2 regions of the Foliimonas ilicis genome follow, and region 2 is predicted to be linked to the other one. Evidence: predicted binding sites of a transcription regulator. Region 2 holds the regulator's gene; the other holds the start of a gene.
The links. Region 2 encodes LexA, which represses DNA repair genes until DNA is damaged. Its sites were predicted from a motif close to TGTTCNNNNTGTGTTCNG; they were not measured.

Region 1 (3,416 bases), on a different contig from region 2:
GCGATTGCGAAGACTATGCACTCGAAAAGCGCCGCACGCTGATGCGTCAGGGCGTTTCTGTGTCCAATTTGCTGATTACCGTCGTGCGCAAGCCCGATGGTGAAGGCCATGCAGTGCTGACGCTTCGCACGGATCATGGCGACCTGATCCTCGATAACCTCACCGACAAGGTGCAGGTATGGGACCAGACCGGCTATCACTTCCTGAAAAGGCAATCGAGCACGCATACGGGACGCTGGGTCACGATCCGCGAAGGTCAGACGCCGCTGGTTGCCGCGGTCAAGTAAAGCCAGTTACTGCAGCACAGACCCGGAAATCGTGCCTGATTTTCGGTAAGCGCGACGCGCATTTTCAATAATTCAGAGTGCCAGCGCCGCCCGCATACACGTGTACGGCGTAGACTGCGAATCTCATTTCATGAGTGCGTTTAAGCTGCCTGAGGCATCTTTTCCGCGCTCATTCGGTAGGAAATCGCTTCAGCCAGATGTATGCGCCCGACCGTCTCCTTATCGTCCAGATCGGCAAGCGTGCGCGCGACCTTCAATACACGGTGATAGGCACGGGCTGAAAACCCGAATTTCTCGCTCGCATCACGCAAAAGTGCTGTGCCGCCAGCATCCGGTGCCGCAATCTCCTCTACGAGAGATGTCGCGCATTGCGCGTTGGTCATCGTGCCTGAGAACCCCATTGATTCAAACCGGTTGCGCTGCAGCGCCCTCGCGCGCAGAACACGCGCCGCAACGGCAGCGCTTGGTTCTGACTTTCCCGGCCGTACGAGATCTGCAGCGGATACGGCAGGTACTTCGATGCGAAGATCGATGCGGTCGATGAACGGGCCGGAGACGCGCGCCTGATAATCCGCCTGACAGCGCGGACCGCGTGCGCAGCGATAGCCGGGTTCACCGGCCATACCGCATCGGCACGGGTTCATCGCAGCAACGAGCTGAATGCGGGCCGGATAGGTGACGCGATGATTGGCGCGCGCGATCATGCAATCGCCGGTCTCCAATGGTTGACGCAGGGAATCCAGCACCTGCGGCGAAAACTCGGGCAACTCGTCCAGAAACAGCACGCCATTATGCGCCAGCGAAATCTCGCCCGGACGCACCCGCAAACCACCACCAACCATCGCCGCCATGGACGCAGAATGATGCGGCGAGCGGAATGGGCGTCGATCCGTCAGCTTGCCGCCTGCAAGTTCACCGGCAATGGAGGCGACCATCGAGACTTCCAGAAGCTCTTTCGGCGACAAAGGCGGCAGGATCGAAGGAAGCCTCTGGGCAAGCATGGATTTTCCCGAACCCGGCGGTCCGATCATAAGCAGATTATGCCCACCGGCGGCGGCTATCTCCAATGCGCGCCGCGCCGTTTCCTGCCCCTTGATATCCGCGAGATCGGGAAGGTTTCGTGCCGGTTCATGAATGCTCGGCTCCGGGCGCGAAAGAACCTGTGTGCCGCGAAAATGATTGGCAATCGCAATCAGGCTGCGCGGTGCGAGAATGTCCGTATCGGCACCCGCCCATGCAGCCTCCGAACCGCAAGACGCCGGACAGATGAGGCCCTTGCCCAATCCATTGGCGGCGATTGCTGCCGGAAGGACGCCTGCAACGGCATTGATCGTGCCATCGAGCGACAACTCACCAAGCACGACATAAGCCGAAAGCGCATCCGCCGGGATCGCGCCGAGGGCTGCCATGAGGCCAAGCGCAATCGGCAAATCATAGTGGCTGCCTTCTTTCGGCAGGTCGGCTGGCGCCAGATTGACGGTGACTTTCTTGGCGGGCATCGAAAGACCGGAAGCATGCAATGCAGCCTGCACGCGCTCACGGCTTTCGGCAACCGCCTTGTCCGCAAGGCCGACGATCTGCATTCCAGCCTTGCCGGGCGCGATCATGACCTGAACATCCACGGATACAGCGTCGATGCCTTGAAACGCGACCGTGCCAACACGCGAAACCATGCTGCCCCCTGATCCGGTCGCCGTCCCTTGCAACCGCGATTGCCCCTATCGGTTGCAGGAAATCACAGTTTTAGGCTTCGATCAAGAACAATACAGGAACATTTACGCGTGAAAGATGCAAACCGGTTGTATGGCGTTGCATCAGCAGAACAAAAGGCGGTCAAACGGCTCAGCGCTTGGCTTCGACTGCATCCCAGAAAAGAGCCGCGATGTCGGCTCCGCCGAACTTCTTCACTTCACGAACGCCTGTCGGCGACGTGACGTTGATCTCCGTCATGTAATCGCCGATGACATCGATGCCGACGAGAATGAAACCGCGCTCCTTGAGCGATGGACCGATGCGCGCGCAAATCTCACGCTCGCGCTCCGTCAGTTCTGTTTTTTCCGCGCGGCCTCCGACATGCATGTTCGAGCGCGAATCGTGTTCGGCAGGGACGCGGTTTATCGCGCCGACCGGTTCGCCATCGATCAGGATGATGCGCTTGTCGCCCTTGCGCACATCTTTCAGGTAGCGCTGCACGATGTAAGGTTCGCGGAACATCTGGCCGAACATTTCGAGCAATGATGCGAGGTTGCGGTCAGCTTCCAGCAGATGGAAAATGCCAGCACCACCATTGCCGTAGAGCGGCTTGACGATGATGTCGCCGAACTCCTTGCGGAAGGCTGCGACTTCGGCCGGATCCTTGGTGATCAGGGTCTCCGGCATCAGATCCGGGAATTCGGTAACGAATATCTTTTCAGGGCTGTTACGTACCCAGGCAGGGTCGTTGACGACGAGCGTCTTGGGGTGAATGCGTTCAAGCAGATGGGTCGTGGTGATGTAGTTCATGTCGAAAGGCGGGTCCTGCCGCAAAAGAACGACATCCATTTCGGAAAGATCCGTGCGCACCGGCTCGCCAAGCGTGAAATGATTGCCCTGCTCATCACGAACTTCGAGCGTTTCGAGACGCGCATACACCTTGCCGCCAACCATCGAGAGGCGATCGGGCGTGTAGTGGAAAAGCTGGTGACCGCGCCGCTGCGCTTCGAGCGACAGGGCAAAACTGGTGTCGCCGGCGATCGACACGGTCGAGATATGGTCCATCTGGATCGCGATTTTGAGCGGCATGGACAGTCTCCAAAGCTTGATGAATGGCGAATAGGCAGAGCTATGTATCGGATCGTCTCCAGCCTGCCAATGTGGCGCCGCGCACGCTTCCGTTAGGTCACTCAAAAAATCGTATTTTTTCGAGCAATTTCCGCTCGATAATACTTTTCCTAAACGGTTTCCATGCAAGCCTTCCCCGAAATCCGAAAAGGGTGCAGGGGAAATAAATGGTACCGTCGTTCGGAAGCAGCCATATCAGGCGGGACGAAGACGAACTCGCGTTCACAGACCGGCTCACCGGTCTGGGCAATCATCGTCGCTTCTTCGACAAGGTGGACCGGCTGATAAGCGAACGGTCCGATGATCCGG
Region 2 (3,416 bases):
GGCCGTTGTGTTTCTGGTCGGCCTTGCCGCGACCTCAATCATCGCCGGGCTGGCTACGACCGTATATGGAGCTTTTCATTTTCAGCGCGTGTCGCCGCTGACTTTGGCGGCAAATCTTGCCGCAATGCCGTTCGTTTCTGCGATCGTTATGCCGTTCGGCGTCATTGCCGCCGTCGCAATGCCTTTCAATCTGGATGGGCCGTTCCTCTATATAATGGGGTGGGGACTGACCATGATGATTGAAATATCCGTCTGGTTTTCCGAACGCTCACCCATCGATGCTGTCGGCCTGATCCCGATATTCTCAGTGCTCGCGATTACTATTGCGCTTGTGTTCGCGACCATGATGACCACACGGATCAGACTTCTAGCGATACCGTTCGCCGTGGCCGGGGTCCTAACTCTGCCTGCTGCACAAACTCCCGATATTCTCATTTCAGAAGATGGACGTCTCGTCGGGGTGGTTCTGGAAAACGAACGCCTTGCCATCAATCGGGCAAAGCCAAACGCGTTTACGATCGACAATTGGAAACGCGCATTGAACGCTGAAAATCTGATGGCCCCGATTTCGAAGCAAAAGAATTCTACGGCTGAAGATCAAAGCTTGAAGAAGGATCCCCACTCCACCGCTTCGGATCGAGGTTCGAATGGCCTTGCGCAATTTGCAGGAAAACCATTCGACTGTTCGAATTCAGCCTGCGTGTCTACGCATCGGTCTGGAGCGCTTATTGCGCATGTTTCCGATTCCAAAGCGGCTCAACCGTTTTGCGAAAAGGCTGCTGTAATCGTGATTGAGGATGCGACCGCACAGTATCCGTGTAGCGACGACGGGCCGCTAATCGTTGGAAAGCGCGAGCTCGCACAATATGGAAGCGCAGCGATTTTCCTGGGTAAATCCTACGACGATCTTGTGGGCGAAACACCCAGACCAAGAGCGGTATTGCAGTTTGCTATCAGCAAACCCTATCGCCCATGGCATACGCAACGCGCATTTTCCCGTGAGGCGAGGGGATTGGCACCCTATCAACGCCCGGACAATTCAAAGAGAAGAAATCTATCGCCGGGTACGAAATCGTCACCCGGCAGCGTCATAGACTAGCTCTCGGAGCCGTCAGTAGCGCCGGATCAGGCCGACCAGCTTGCCCTGAACCTTGACACGATCAGGCCCAAAAATACGCGTTTCATAGGCGGGATTGGCAGCTTCCAGCGCGATGGATGCGCCCTTTTTGCGAAAACGCTTGAGCGTCGCTTCTTCCTCATCGACGAGAGCAACGACGATTTCACCCGGTTGAGCCGTATTCGCATTGCGAATGATGACCGTGTCGCCGTCGAAAATACCGGCTTCGATCATCGAGTCGCCCTTGACCTCAAGCGCATAATGCTCGCCGCCCATGATCATCTCCGGAGGCACGGAAATGGAATGAGTGCGGTGCTGTATCGCGTCGATCGGGACACCGGCGGCGATACGCCCCATGACAGGAATGGAGACTGCCGCGCTGGCGTCGTCGTCATTGCCGGCTTTGAAGGGCGACTTCGTTTCCGGCTTGCGGCCAAGGCTGCCTTCGATGACGCTGGGCGAAAACTTTCGAGGCGATGGAGCCAGACCCGGCGCAATTGAATCTGGCAGACGCAAAACTTCAAGCGCACGCGCCCTGTTCGGCAGGCGCCGGATGAAGCCGCGTTCCTCCAGGGCAGTAATCAGCCTGTGGATGCCGGACTTGGACGCAAGATCAAGCGCCTCTTTCATTTCATCGAAGGAAGGCGGGATACCCGATTCCTTGAGACGTTCATGAATGAACAGCAGGAGCTCATGTTGTTTGCGCGTCAGCATTCCCGGCCTCTCGGAATCATTAAAAACAAAACCAGAACAAACACTATCTGTTCCAGTTGTGTTCCGCAATATTTTAAATTTTAATGAATCTGTTGATGCTTTGTTCATCTCAACCGCGTCACACGGCAGGTGTCGCCACGTGATGAGGCCGGGGCATTCGGCGCGCGAATTATGAGTGCGTCCGCATCCGAAAATGTGCGGAGCATGGACGAATCCTGAATTTGGAAGGGTGTTGCCACTAAGCCTTCGCCGGTTTCGATCAGGCTGGCGCGCACATAATCCTGCCGATGATCGTTGGCAGCCATCGCCTCCCCAAGCCGCGCTTCCTCTATTACGGGGGCGTAGGGACGACCGCCAAGGCGCGACAGGAGGGGGACGAGAAAGAGGTGAGCACAAATGAGGCTCGCGACCGGGTTTCCGGGCAGGCCTATACAGCGCGTCTCTCCGACACGGCCAAACATCAACGGTTTGCCGGGGCGCATCGCGATACGCCAGAAATCCAGCCTCATGCCGTAATCAGTCAGGACATCGTGAACCAGATCGTGGTCGCCGACCGACGCGCCGCCGAGCGTGACGATGACGTCTGCCCTTGCATCGAGCGCTGCCTGTACGAGATCACCGATTGCGCCCTTTGTATCGCGCGCAATGCCGAGATCCATAACGCGGGCACCGGCGATCTGCGCAATCGCGCCGACGCCATAGGCATTCGATGCGATGATCTGGTCCGGTGCGGTTTCACTGCCGGGCGGCATGAGTTCGTCGCCGGTTGCGATAATGGCGACGAGCGGCTGCCGCACGACTTCAAGTCGCGGATGATTGCCGGCCGCTGCAAGCGACAGTGCAGCCGGGTCGAGTTGCCTGCCTGCTTCAAGAAGGACGTCGCCTTCGTTGAAATCCAGGCCGCGACGGCGAATGTGGCGTCCTGCGCCGACCGTCTCAGTGATTTCTATGGTGTCGGAACCCAGATCGCGGACATTTTCCTGAATGACGATCGTATCGGCACCTTCGGGAACCGGCGCGCCGGTGAATATGCGCACGGCTTCGCCTTGCCCGACATAGCCTTTGAACTGTTTGCCGGCTGGCGCGATTCCCTTCACCGTGAGGCGTGCCGGAATGCTTCCGACATCTGCCAGACGAACGGCATAGCCATCCATGGCGCTGGCATTGAAGGGCGGCTGCGTTCTGAGCGCCACCACAGGCTCGGCCAAAACGCGTCCCGCGCATTCGGAAAGCGGTACTGTTTCGGAGGCGATTGCTTTCGCGTCGCCAAGCAAACGTTCCAGGGCTTCATCGACAGGCAGCAGAGCCATTAGCGGGCAACCCCATAGTCGCCGGATTTGCCGCCTGACTTTTGGACCAGACGCAAATCTGAAATCACCATGCCTCGATCGATGGCCTTCGCCATGTCGTAGATGGTGAGGCACGCGACAGAGGCTGCGGTCAGCGCTTCCATCTCGACGCCGGTTTTTCCCGTAACGCGGGCAAGTGCAGTGACGCGCAAGCCGGGCAGGGCATGATCGGGTTCGATGTCCACGGACACTTTGGTCAGCAGCAGCGGGTGGCAGAGCGGAATAAGCTCATGTGT

Region 1: the regulator LexA is predicted to act here: its motif matches at 2,044-2,061, upstream of ABFT80_RS01455 (YifB family Mg chelatase-like AAA ATPase).

What each region holds. Positions count from the first base shown of each region.
Region 1 covers NZ_JBDUUH010000001.1:306,112-309,527, forward strand. The annotation lists gene ABFT80_RS01450 (transglutaminase-like cysteine peptidase) at 1-287, shown strand, start outside; gene ABFT80_RS01455 (YifB family Mg chelatase-like AAA ATPase) at 428-1,960, opposite strand; gene gshB (glutathione synthase) at 2,130-3,068, opposite strand; gene ABFT80_RS01465 (putative bifunctional diguanylate cyclase/phosphodiesterase) at 3,275-3,416, shown strand, end outside.
Region 2 covers NZ_JBDUUH010000002.1:35,240-38,655, reverse strand. The annotation lists gene ABFT80_RS05575 (ComEC/Rec2 family competence protein) at 1-1,099, shown strand, start outside; gene lexA (transcriptional repressor LexA) at 1,112-1,831, opposite strand; gene ABFT80_RS05565 (molybdopterin molybdotransferase MoeA) at 1,936-3,141, opposite strand; gene moaC (cyclic pyranopterin monophosphate synthase MoaC) at 3,141-3,416, opposite strand, start outside.